DNA from 3 places in the Pantoea sp. E2023-21 genome. Region 3 is predicted to be linked to each of the others. Evidence: riboswitches for the same ligand, from Rfam matches in the RefSeq annotation. Region 3 holds a riboswitch; each other region holds the start of a gene.
What was found. Region 3 has a riboswitch for thiamine pyrophosphate ahead of ACRQ84_RS19360 (FAD-dependent oxidoreductase). Riboswitches for the same ligand answer to the same signal wherever they lie in the genome.
Positions count from the first base shown of each region.

Region 1: linked by a shared signal. The riboswitch ahead of thiM (hydroxyethylthiazole kinase) and the one ahead of ACRQ84_RS19360 (FAD-dependent oxidoreductase) in region 3 are both predicted to bind thiamine pyrophosphate.
Region 2: linked by a shared signal. The riboswitch ahead of ACRQ84_RS21735 (LuxE/PaaK family acyltransferase) and the one ahead of ACRQ84_RS19360 (FAD-dependent oxidoreductase) in region 3 are both predicted to bind thiamine pyrophosphate.

Region 1 covers NZ_CP195344.1:1,798,989-1,803,285, forward strand. The annotation lists gene fbaB (class I fructose-bisphosphate aldolase) at 1-530, opposite strand, end outside; gene thiD (bifunctional hydroxymethylpyrimidine kinase/phosphomethylpyrimidine kinase) at 678-1,478, opposite strand; gene thiM (hydroxyethylthiazole kinase) at 1,475-2,260, opposite strand; TPP riboswitch at 2,294-2,388, opposite strand; gene ACRQ84_RS08535 (hypothetical protein) at 2,612-2,815, shown strand; gene ahpF (alkyl hydroperoxide reductase subunit F) at 2,884-4,297, opposite strand, start outside.
Region 2 covers NZ_CP195345.1:603,369-607,665, forward strand. The annotation lists gene ACRQ84_RS21730 (acyl-CoA reductase) at 1-961, opposite strand, end outside; gene ACRQ84_RS21735 (LuxE/PaaK family acyltransferase) at 958-2,040, opposite strand; TPP riboswitch at 2,142-2,269, opposite strand; gene ACRQ84_RS21740 (DksA/TraR family C4-type zinc finger protein) at 2,405-2,671, shown strand; gene ACRQ84_RS21745 (YgdI/YgdR family lipoprotein) at 2,756-2,989, shown strand; gene ACRQ84_RS21750 (YgdI/YgdR family lipoprotein) at 3,017-3,247, shown strand; gene ACRQ84_RS21755 (sugar phosphate isomerase/epimerase family protein) at 3,321-4,169, opposite strand; gene ACRQ84_RS21760 (4-hydroxythreonine-4-phosphate dehydrogenase PdxA) at 4,229-4,297, opposite strand, start outside.
Region 3 covers NZ_CP195345.1:67,661-71,957, reverse strand. The annotation lists gene ACRQ84_RS19375 (HesA/MoeB/ThiF family protein) at 1-111, opposite strand, end outside; gene ACRQ84_RS19370 (thiazole synthase) at 123-881, opposite strand; gene thiS (sulfur carrier protein ThiS) at 885-1,082, opposite strand; gene ACRQ84_RS19360 (FAD-dependent oxidoreductase) at 1,066-2,010, opposite strand; TPP riboswitch at 2,140-2,259, opposite strand; gene ACRQ84_RS19355 (6,7-dimethyl-8-ribityllumazine synthase) at 2,512-2,949, shown strand; gene ACRQ84_RS19350 (MFS transporter) at 3,044-4,297, opposite strand, start outside.

The DNA.
Region 1 (4,297 bases), on a different replicon from region 3:
CGACGCGATTGTTCAGAACCGAAGTAGATCGTTGCGCCAACCGCCACCGCGCCCAGATTGAACGCCTGCTCAACGCTGGCATACAACGTCTGATCGTATTGGGTGGGATAACTCAGGGTTTCGTTATGGTTTAGCTTCACCATAAACGGAATGCGATGCGCATAGCGGCGTGCCACCGAGGCCAGCACGCCATAGGTGGATGCCACGCAGTTACAGCCGGCTTCAATCGCCAGCTCAACAATATTCTTCGGATCGAAATAGGCCGGATTGGCGGCAAAGGAGGCGCCCGCTGAGTGCTCAACGCCCTGATCGACCGGCAGAATCGATAAATAGCCGGTGCCCGCCAGACGTCCGGTGTTGTACAGCGTTTGCATATTGCGTAATACGGTGGGAGAGCGATTGTTGTCGATCATGACGCGATCGACATAATCCGCGCCGGGTAAATAGAGGCTATCCGCTGGAAGAGTCATGCAGCGATGTTGAAGAAGGCTGTCCGCTTCTTTGCCCAATAACTGTACGATGTCCGTCATGTTCGCTCCTGATAAATGGCTGGATTGGAACCGGCCGTTGCCGATTCGCCCCCAACAGCCTGGACCGGAATGCACCAGGCAGGCAAATTGCTGACTCCATTTTTCAGACGGATGCGCAATGAAAAAGCGGCAATCTGGCGTTACGCCCTACCACCACTGATGGAAATGGTGCACCGGCCCAATGCCTTTTCCTACTTCCAGCGAATCGGCGTGCAGCAGCGCTTGCTGCAGCCAGGCTTTGGCTTCTGCCACCGTCGTCACCCAATCATCATGACGCGGACGCAATGCGGCCAGCGCCGCCGACAGCGAACACCCCGTACCATGCGTGTGACGCGTGTTAACACGTGGCGCGGTAAAGCGCTGACGTCCGTCGCGGGTAATCAGCCAATCCGGGCTTTCGGCATCGCTAAGATGTCCGCCCTTCATCAGCACCGCTTCACAGCCAAGATCGAGCAGTGCATCGCCCTGCTGCAACATGGTTTTCTCATCCTGCGCCATCACGCGTCCCAACAGCGCGGCGGCTTCCGGCAGATTTGGCGTGATCAGCGACACCTGCGGCAGCAGCAATTCGCGCACGCTGGCTACCGCATCCGGCGACAGCAGCGCATCGCCGCTTTTGGCGATCATCACCGTATCCAGCACCACAAACGGCAAACGGGCCCGTTTTAGCCGCTCGGCCACCACTTCGACAATCGCGGTTTCTGACAGCATGCCAATCTTAGCGGCATCGATGCGCACATCATCCAGCACCGAATCGAGTTGTGCGCCAACGAAATCAGGTTCGATGCGATAGACCGACCGCACGCCGCAGGTGTTTTGTGCCACCAGCGCAGTGATAACGCTGGTGCCATAAGCGCCCAGCGCGGAAAAGGCTTTGAGGTCGGCCTGAATACCCGCGCCGCCGCTCGGATCGGTGCCAGCAATGGTTAACGCGTTGATGCGTTTCATGCATTCACCTCCAGCGTCCACAACGTATCAAGGAACGCGGCGACAAAACTGCCCGGCCCTTCGACTTTACGCGCGGCCAGCTCACCGGCCAGCGACATCACGCGGCAGGCCGCAGCGACATGTTGCAGGCGATCGCCCGGTAAGCTGCTAAAGGCGGCAACCACCGCCGACAGCGCGCAACCTGTGCCCACCACGCGCGTCATCAGCGGACTGCCACCGGGAATGGCCAGCGTTTGCACACCGTCAGTGACGTAATCGACTTCACCGGTAACCGCTACAACGGTTTGGTAATCACCTGCCAGTTGCTGGGCCGCACTTAGCGCAGCATCCGCCTGATGCAGGCTGTCCACACCGCGTCCGCCGCTTGCCTGGTTCGCCAGGGCGAGAATTTCTGAAGCATTACCGCGAATCGCCGCCGGTTGCAGGCTCAGCAACTGTTGGCAGAAGGCGGTGCGCAGCGTTAATGCGCCGACCGCCACCGGATCCAGCGTCCACGGCGTGCCTGCGCTTTGCGCGGCTTGCACCGCCGCTAACATGGCATCACGACGATTGCGCGTTAGCGTGCCGACGTTAATCAATAACGCATCGGCAAAACCCGCAAATTGTGCCGCCTCTTCAGGATCGATCACCATCGCAGGCGAGGCTTGCAGCGCCAGCAGCACATTGGCAGTAAAGGTTTGCACCACGTCATTCGTCATGCAGTGCACCAGTGGCGCTTGCTGACGCAGCAGTTGCAGTGAGTGCGCGAGTTGCGCAGGGGAAAGAAGGTCAGGCTTTTTCATAAGGCTCCCAACCGGCGATCAAGAAGGCGAATGCGGTCAGGCATCTGACTTCCCTACGCTGGCATTATCCAGATCAGGTCAGCGGGTGTATCTCAGCCCTGTTTACAGGGGCACCCCGAGTCATAGCATGCAGGTGTTGCTTCATGCCGCAGACAGGATAATGGCAGCGTTGAAGCTTGTAAATCAGCCGATGTGATGAAAGTGGCGCTGTTGAGTGCCAATTAAAAACCAATCATTTGAGACAAGACTCATTTCAACTTGATAAATATCAAGCTCATTTTGCGCAAAAAACGGCCTAATAGCCCTCCGGATTTGAAGAGAAACCCCGCCCACTCGATTCCGGTAGCGATAATGAAATTAAAATTCTTCAGCTTTATTCCACATGCGCATAAATGGCACAACATCCAAATATCCCGCAAGGGCGCGATTTCTCCCACCGGCAGAACTTATTTTTCCACTCACATTGAAGCGCGTTGTAAACGATGCGGCGAATATCTGAACAAGGTGTATTACCGCGATATCAGTGATGCCGAAGCAAAACGCTGGTTGGGTTAGCAACATCCATATATAAAAAAAGCCCTGCAACACAGATTGCAGGGCTGTTGCGTGGCTATCGCAAAAACTTATTCAGCCGGTTTGGTACGAATCAAATAATCAAAGGCGCTGAGTGAGGCTTTCGCGCCTTCACCGCTGGCGATGATGATCTGCTTGTACGGCACCGTGGTGCAGTCGCCGGCCGCGAACACGCCTTTCAGGCTGGTTTCACACTTGGCATCAATGATGATTTCGCCCATTTTGGTGCGCTCAACCGCACCTTCCAGCCAGGTGGTATTTGGCAACAAACCAATCTGCACGAAGATACCGCTCAGCGCGATTTCGTGGCTGGTCTGGTTATTACGGTCGATGTACGTCAGGCTGGTGACTTTGCTGCCGTCGCCTTTCACTTCGGTGGTCTGTGCATTCAGAATCACATCGACGTTTTTCAGGCTGCGCAGTTTGTCTTGTAGCACTTTGTCGGCGCGCATTTCGCTGGCAAATTCCAGCAGCGTAACGTGCTCAACAATGCCTGCCAAATCGATAGCCGCTTCCACGCCAGAGTTACCGCCGCCAATGACCGCGGTGCGTTTGCCTTTAAACAGCGGACCGTCGCAGTGTGGGCAGTAAGTCACGCCCTTGGTGCGATACTGCTCTTCACCCGGCACGCCCATATTGCGCCAGCGTGCGCCGGTGGCAATGATGATGCTGCGAGATTTCAATACTGCGCCAGATGCCGTTTCAATCGCGTGCAGACCGCCCTCTTTCACCGCTGGAATCAGCTTGATGGCGCTCTGGGTATCAATCACATCCACGTCGTAATCATCAACGTGGGCACGCAGAGAACCGGCGAGCTTAGCGCCTTCCGTTTTCGGCACAGAGATATAGTTTTCGATATCTACGGTATCCAACACCTGGCCACCGAAACGCTCGCCCATCAGGCCAGTACGAATACCTTTACGTGCCGAGTAGATGGCCGCTGCTGCGCCCGCCGGGCCGCTGCCGACGATCAGCACTTCGTAGGCATCACGCTTATTCAGCTCTTCCGCCGCGCGCTTATCGGCATTGGTGTCTACTTTACCGACGATTTCCGCCAGGCTCAGACGACCCTGCCCGAACTCTTTACCGTTCAGGAACACGGCCGGCACGCCCATCACGTTGCGCTCGGTGATTTCGTTCTGGAACATACCGCCGTCAATCGCGGTATGGCTGATACGCGGGTTCAGCACCGCCATCAGGTTCAGCGCCTGTACCACGTCAGGACAGTTGTGGCACGACAGTGAGTAATACGTTTCGAAGTGGAAGTCGCCTTCCAGCGCCACAACCTGATCCAGCAGGCTTTGCGCTTCTTTCGAAGGATGTCCACCGGTTTGCAGCAAGGCTAAAACCAGTGAAGTAAATTCGTGACCCATTGGCGAACCGGCAAAGCGCGGCCCACTGTTACGGCCTGGGTTGGTGATCAGGAAAGAGGGTTTACGAACCGGACGATCGTTCTCTTCACGG
Region 2 (4,297 bases), 290 kb from region 3:
GTTCATGGGCGATATAGCTGGCGAACTCATTTGGCGACACCTTACCGCCGCGTTCAACAAACAGCATCTGCGGCGAGTAGCAACCCGCCTGGTCGTAACGCATCACGTCGTGAGCCACGCGACGCGCCAGTTCAGCGCCCTGCCGTGAATTCAGCGCTGAATTCGCCACTAGCCCAAAGCTGATTTTGTGGCCGTGTGGCAGAAAGCGGGTGGTGACAGGCAAACGCTGTTGGATCGCCGCCAGCGTTGAGTTTCCGCCATAAGCCACCACCGCATCGGGCTGGCGCAGCCACGTTGGCTCGGTTTGCGCATCGCCACCTTTCCACCACACTACTGCGATGCACTCGCCCAGTTTTGGGTCGATTTCCGCCAGCAATTGCGCGAACCAGCTCGCCATCAGTGGCTCATTGCCCGGCAGTTTGCCAATGGTGCCCGCTTTGACCAGCAGACCGCAGATCAAACTCCACAGCGGCAAACCGGGCACATTACCCGCCCAGATGTGCATCAATAGCTGCGGGCCAAATGCCCGCGCGAAACCGCCTTTAGGGCGCGGTTGGAAATCGTCGAGCATTTGAGGATCGGCGAAATCTTCCGCCAGAAAGCGTTTCAGCTGCGGCTGGCGGAAAGTTTTCAGGTAGCCGGTGAGGCCAAGGCGCACCATTTCGGCATCGTAACCGGTGATAATCGGCAGCAGCTTTTCAGCCTTGATACGTAACGGATGCTGGCGATCAAGTAGTCGCACTACCGCTTGATCAACGACGGCAATGATCTGCGCGACGCTTAGCTGGCAGAGGTAGGCGCGGGCGTTGGCGCGGATGCGCGCAGAAAGAGCGTTTATCTGCTCATCATTGAGTTGCGGAACGCAAACCTCAAGATTTTCGCCGTGATGGCTGAAATTCAGCGTGTGCCACTGCACGTCATCAATGGAAAGGCCCGGCAGATGACCGGCAATTTCTTTCACAGCGGAGCCCGCGCGCCGGCGAGAAACGCATCCATGGTCAATGAACAGCCTTTGGCATCAGCACCGGTCGCGCGTCCCAGCAGATGAAATCCGCCAGGCACGATCGCACCGGCATCTTCCGTTAACAGGGCGGAAACCGAGTTGAAATGCGCCAGATCGTGATGCACCAGCACGCCAATCTCGCCCTCCGGCACATCATCACCGGTAAGCGGATTGACCACACGCGTGCGGATCCAGTGCGGTCCTGATTTCACCGGCGGGCAGTGTTCATTCCCCGAGTCGTAGAATTGCGTGCTGATTTCGGTCATACCGTACATGTTGATGCAGTGTTGGCGCGGAATGCCGAATGCGGCGGCGAGCGATGCGTAGAATTCTTCCGCGCCCATTTCGCGTGACTGGCCCTTAAACCCGCCGGTATCCAGAATGCGACTGCCTGCAGGCAGCGAGAAGCGCCGCTGCTGGCGCTGCATTTCATCGAGCAGATGCACGAAGCTGTAGCTTGCACCCAGCAGCGCATACGGCTCGCCGCGAGCTTCGGTCTGCTCCAGCGCGTTGAACAGAAGTTCGGTTTCGAGACCCTGCTCGCCCACCATCACTGCACTGTCTGGCGTACCACATTCCTGTAGCGCCACATCGAGATAGGTAGCCAGCGAGGAGTTCGGCATCACCACCGGGTCCGGGAACAAAATGCCCATGCGGATACGTGCTCTGCCTGCCATAAAGCGGCGGCGGAAGTTGAGCAGCATTGAATGTTTCCACACTTCCAGCGTTGGGTGGTAGCTGCGCCCTTTTACCGTGCCGGTAGTGCCGCTGGTCATAAAAATGGCTGCCATTTCGTCGACGGGTCGGCAGCTGAGGGTCAAATCTTTAAAGGCGGTAATCGGAATGGCGGGAATATTGCGCCAGCTTTTCACCGTCAGGGGCGTGCGGCCACGCTGGATGGCGAAGCGGCGATAAGGTGGGTTATGGGTGAACTGGTAGGCGAAGATTTCAAGGGCCAGCTGGTTGAAATCGTCGTCTGAGGCATCTTCGCGCTGCAGGAATGCCAGCAGAGCCTGGATGATTTGGGTTTCGTTCATGTGCATAGCCACCTTTGCGATTGCGCAGAGACTCCCAGGCATCGCCTGAAGAGCGCGAACTGTCCGCTACAAAGCACAAAGAGGGAATCAGGGCGTACTGTCGCCCTGCGGTTCCGCATCCCTACGCCGGTATTAGCCGGATCAGGTTCGGAGGGTCACTACGTTGCCAGCGCAGACACGCCAGCCGGTAGAATCTCAGCCCCTTAACAGAGCACCCCTTGGAACAAGCCGCAGTCTAGGGTGGCGCCCGAGGATGTGTCAACCCTGTTAAATGTGGTGGCGTTTTACGCAGTCATTCCCACCTGCCCGGCATTAATCGCGCCGTGTCTTATACTTTTCCTATACGTTTTTATGGAGGTGAAGTATGGCTGGCGGTTGGTCGGAAGACGGTGCGGTTCACAAACAAATTGATGCCACGGTTGATGATGCGGTAGCCCGCGCCCGCGAAAATCTCGGTCACGGCGAAAGCGCCGAGTTTTGCGATGAGTGCGGTGAACCGATCCCGGAAGCGCGTCGCGCGGCGTTAGCGGGCGTGCGTTATTGCGTGAACTGTCAAAGCAAGATGGATAAAAAACAGGCGGCGAACAGCGGTTACAATCGTCGCGGAAGTAAGGATAGCCAGTTGCGTTAATACCACGCTTTCTGGCTGTTTCGGAAAAATGTTCTAAGCTATTTAGGTAGTTAAAACTTATTCCACTGAAAGGAACTCATCAAGATGAAAAAAACAGTATTAGCAACCGCATTTCTTGGCACCTTTATGGCAATGACATTGTCAGCGTGTTCTTCTAATCAGGCCATTAAGACTACCGACGGACGCACTATCGTGACGTCTGGCAAGCCGCAAATCGACAGCGACACGGGCCTTGTTTCCTACAAGGATGCGCAAACGGGTAAAACTGAGCAGATCAATCGCGACAAGATTACCAACATGAGCGAACTGGATAATTAATATCCTTATAACTGTCTGGAGAGACTAATGAAAAAATCAATTTTGCTTTCTATTACTGCAGTGATTGCCCTGTCCGCACTAACCGGATGTACGCGTACTTCCTACGCTATCCACACCAATGATGGTCGCACCATCGTAACTGATGGCAAACCACAGGATGCGGAAACCGGCCTGCTGGGTTATGTCGATGCCAATGGCGTGAAGCAGCAAATGAATAAGAGTGACGTGAAAGAGATTTCAGAAATTCCTAAGAAATAATCTGACTGAATCCGCACCGCTGAAAGAGATTGTCCTTCCAGCGGTGCGGATTTAACGCCCTGCTATGTCTGCTTTAGCCAGCGTTGCGCTGCAGTCCATCGATATACCTTTTACTCTCCCTCAGCACCTCAACAATGCGTTCAAGTTCCACTGGCGCGCCACTGCGTACCGGCATGCTGTTAGCCAGCCGATGCATGCGCAGCGGAATTTCTAACGTACAAGGAATATCTCTCTCAGCCAATGCGTTAAGTAACGGTTGATAATCCAGCAAACCCTGACCGATGGGTGGAAAGTAAAACTCTGCGCCCTGCTTAAACACATCTTTAATGTGGCAATGCCGCATCTGCGGCAGCAACTGCATCATTTGCTTTATCGCATCAGCTTCGGGTCGCAGCGACACCATGTTGCCGGCATCGCCATTAAAGGCTACCGCCGCGCTACCCACCTCTTGCAGCAGTTGTTCACCCTTGTCTGCCAGCGCAAAGGCATCATAATTCGTGTCACCGCCATTTTCGATCAGTAAGCAACACCCCGCCTGCTCAAGATGCGGCGCGATCTGCCGTAGATGACTCACCAATACCGCATAATCCTCACGCTTTGCCGTGCAGGCATTGAGCAGCTTGACGCCAATCGCCTGAGCAAAACCAATGCGCGTTTGCAGGAATTCGACCGCTTCTGGTCGTGCGAGGTTAAAGGTGCAACCCAGCGCCAGCGTTTTCAACTGATGCTTGTTCAGCAAGGTAAGAATGCGTTGCGCATTCTCCGGGCTAAACAAGCTGTCATCAAGATCGCCAACATAGCCTTGGTTATAGGCCAACTCAACGTAGTCGTAACCAAGTTCGCGAATGATACCGAAGGCGAGGTCCATATCGTGCCCGTCGAAAATCGCGGTGTTAACACCGAGTTTGAGGGGATGAGGCATAGCACGCTTTCTCCTTATATCGCTGCACCCCGACAACATATTGGGGTGCTGAAGCCATCTTAAGCGGCGCTGGTTGCCATACGCACTAGCAAGCGGAAGGCATTCTCAAACGCCGATGGCGTGGCAAG
Region 3 (4,297 bases):
CGTGGCGCTTAATCCACCCGCGCCCGCCACCAGCACGCGCGCGTTTAGCAGCCTCTGTTGCCCTGCCTCACCGATTTCCGGCAGCATCATCTGACGTTGATAACGTTGCATATTTAGCGGCCTCAACTTAAGTTGGCCAGGCCAAAGATCGGCGTGGACGCGCTCGCCATATCACGCTTCTCCATCAATCCGGCGCGGCGTGCGGCCTGTCCGGCTTCAATCGCCAGGCGGAAGGCGTTGGCCATGCCGATCGGGTCGCCCGCTTTGGCGACGGCGGTATTGAGCAGGATGCCATCGAAACCCATTTCCATCGCCTGCGCGGCCTGCGACGGCGCGCCAATTCCCGCATCAATAATCAGCGGAACATCGCTGAACCACGCACGCATCGCGCGCAGGCCGTCAATGTTACGCAAACCCTGGCCGGAACCGATCGGCGCGCCCCACGGCATCAACAATTCACATCCGGCCGCCAGCAGCTTTTCGCCAACGATCAGATCTTCGGTGGTATACGGGAACACCTGAAAGCCGTCTTCTGTGAGGATGCGCGCTGCTTCTACTAGCGCAAAAGGATCGGGCTGCAGCGTGTCGGCATGGCCAATGACTTCCAGTTTGATCCACGCCGTGTTGAACAGTTCCCGCGCCATATGGGCGGTGGTGACGGCTTCTTTCACCGTGTGACAACCGGCGGTATTCGGTAACACGCGGATGTTGAGGCCGGTCAATAACTCGCGGAAAGCCGCCCCCGCCGCGCCTTCGCGCCGCAAACTGACGGTAATGATGTCGGTGCCGGAGGCGGCAACCGCCTGCTGCAAAATGGCGGGCGAAGGATAGCCGGCGGTGCCGAGCAGGAAGCGAGATTGCGGATCAAAATCGTAGAACATCGTTTAACCTCCCTGCATCGGTGACAGCACTTCGAGCTGACAACCTTCGTCCAGCAGCTGTGTGTCGTACTGGCTTTTTGGCACAAAAGCCCCGTTCAAGGCAGTGGCGACGCAGGCTACATCAATTTGCTGCTCGATTAGCAATTCGCTCAGGCTCTTAGCCTGGGTGCTGATGGCGCGGCCGTTAAGCTGAATATTCATTTAAGTGCTCCCCGAAAAGGCGCTGCATTAGCTGCTCAGCCAGCATCGGTGCCAGCAGAAAACCGTGGCGATACAGGCCGTTGAGATAAAAGGTTTGATTGTGATAGTGAATTTCCGGCAGATTTGCCGGATAGGCCGGACGCAGTCCGCTGCCGCTCTCAATCACGCGCGCTTCGGCTAAGGCCGGATGGATCGCGTATGCGGCGCTGAGCAGCTCCATCATGGCGCGCGCACTGATGGCGCTGGCATCGTCGCTTTCGATCATGGTGGCGCCGAGCATAAAATGGCCGCCGCGACGCGGCACCAGATAGCAGGGAAAACGCGGATGCAGCAGACGAATCGGGCGGGAAAACTGCACTTCATCGCTGTGCAGGATCAGCATCTCGCCGCGCACCGCACGCAGGCGCGGCAGTTCAGGCGCGGCGTGGATGCCGCGACAATCGATAATCTGTCCACTCGGTGCAGTGCGGTTGAAGGGCACACCGCGCGCGATCAGCGTGTCACGCATCTCCTGCAGCGCCAGCCGCGGATCGAGGTGCGCTTCCTGGGCGAAAAACAGTCCGCGCGCAAAGCGTCCTTCCAGCGCCGGTTCGATGTCTGCAGGATCGATCCAGTGATGCTGCTCGGTCATGCGGGCGAAACGGTTGAGTTCCTGGCTATCGCGCGGTGGCGCAACCACTAACGTGCCCTGATGCTCAATGCTGCTGATGCGCGATTGCCACCATGCGGCGGCATGTTGTCCAAGGGTGATAACGTCGCGCGGCGCGCTTTCGGCTTCACACCAGGGCGCCAGCATGCCGCCAGCAAACCACGATGCCGGTTGGCGTGATTCATCGCCAATGACCTCGACGTCTTCGCCGCGTTCCGCCAGCAAGGTTGCCACGCACAAGCCCGCCACGCCGCAGCCGAGCACGCTCCAGCGGCTCACAGCGCCGGTTCCAGGATGTTCAAAAAGGGGGAATTCACATCGGCCTCTCAGTGTTAGCTGAGACCCGCAGATACAGGAGAAGGGAAATGGCGCAACCATCGAGCTTGCCTGAGCGCCAGACAGCCCGATGAAAAAGACTGTCAGTCTTCCTACGCCAGTATCAACTGGGTCAGGTTCAAAGGGTCGCTAAGCCGCGCAATGCGCAATTAGCCTCTCAGTCTCTTTGGCGAGACTCCCCCGACGCGTCTATTTGTATTGCAGGCGTTGGCCGCCGTCAAGTGCGCTATTCAGTCACCGCACATTCCGTAGCGGCGTAATTTATTGCGCGATAAATCGCGCCGCTACGGAATGTGCCAGCTTTGACAGCGGTTTTTACATCCTCACAGGCGAGCGTGAAGGCATTTATCGCTACCTGGACTTGGTGGATCACCAGCGTAACATATGGTATACAAACACATTATTTTATGCGCAAGAACAAATACAGGTGATGTCGGAATAACCATGAACAATATTAAAATTGCATTTATTAAAGCCGGCTGGCACAAAGAAATTGTCCATAACGCCCTGGTAGGTTTTGAAAAAGAATTAGCCGATCAATCCGTTGAAGCGGAATTAAAAGTGCTGGAAGTGCCTGGCGCATTTGAAATGCCATTGCTGGCTAAGCGTCTGGCCGAAACCGGCAAGTATGATGCGATTGTCTGCGCCGCGCTGGTGGTTGACGGCGGTATCTATCGCCATGATTTTGTTGCCGCTGCGGTGGTTGATGGCCTGATGAATGTGCAGCTGACCACCAATGTGCCGGTGTTTTCCGTTTCATTAACGCCACATAATTTCCAGCCGGTTGATGTTATCGAAAACTTCTATACCGAGCATTTCATTAAGAAAGGCAAAGAAGCGGCGCGCGCAGTGCTGGCTATTCACCATTTGTCGATTGACTGAATCATTAAAAAGGGAGCACCTCATCAGGCGCTCCCTTTTTATTTATGATGACTTTCTTTGGTTAATATTCAGAATAGTGCCAGCCTCGCCTCACTCAATGTTTCACACTCATCAAATGATTACGCTTCAATTGTCGGCGCGTTTCAGACGGATTGATATCGCACGCTTTAGGCAGTAACAGCGTAAAGATACCGGCAATCACCAGCGACCCCGCCAGCCAGCAAATCGCCACGTTTTGGCTGTACAGCAGCGTCATGATCCCGACTAAATACGGTCCGCAGAATCCGCCCAGATTACCCAAACCATTGATGACACCACGCGCGCTACCCGCGACTTCAGGCGCAGCAATTCGTCCGGGAATCGACCAGAACGGGCTGGTTGCCGCTTTGAGGAAGAAGCCGCACACCACCAGCGCAATATAGGCCGCCACCACATTGTCATGCAGTACCACCGAAGCCAGCAATGCCGCGGCAAAGCAGAACAGCGACACCATCACCCACAATCGGCGCTTACCGGTGCGATCGCTTAACCATGAAATGGCGTAGATGCCGAGCACGGTGGCGACAAAGGGGATCGCCGCCAGCAGACCGACGCCCGCCATATTGGTGCCGGTGAGATTTTTCAGGATACTTGGCAGCCACAGTGTGTAACCGTAATCACCGGTTTGATAAAAGAAGTTGAGCGCCACTAACTTCATCAGGCCCGAGTTGCGGAACACCGCTTTCAACGGCGCTTTGCTAACCGGTTCCTTTTGCAGGTGCAGTGCTTTTTCGCGCGCCAGTTCGCGCAACAAATATTCTTTTTCACGGGCCGGTAACCAGCGCGCCTCTTCTGGACGATCGGCGATCACCAGCCACCACACCAGCAGCACCACGGCAGAAAGCAGGCCTTCAATAATAAACAGCCAGCGCCAGTCCAGCACATTGATGATGTAACCGGAAATCGGTGCGGTGAACATGCCGCCTAACGGCGCGAACATCATGACAAAGGCGTTGGCGCGCCCCAGCTCTTTTTCCGGGAACCAGTTGCTGACCATGGTTAACACCACTGGCAGCATGCCGCCTTCGGAAATCCCCAGCACGAAACGCAGCGCCAGCAGCTGATAATGGTTAGTGACAAAACCGGTGGCGATGGAGACGACCATCCACGCGGCCAGCGACCAGGCGATAAAGCGTTTACCGCTGCCATTGACCGCGATACGTCCGCCCGGCACCTGTAAAAACAGATAGCCAATAAAGAAGATGCCGCTCACCACGCCAGCCATTTGGCTGGTGATTGCCAAATCCTGATCCATGCCGCCAGGCAGCGCAAAGCTGATATTGACGCGATCCATGAATGAGACAATGCA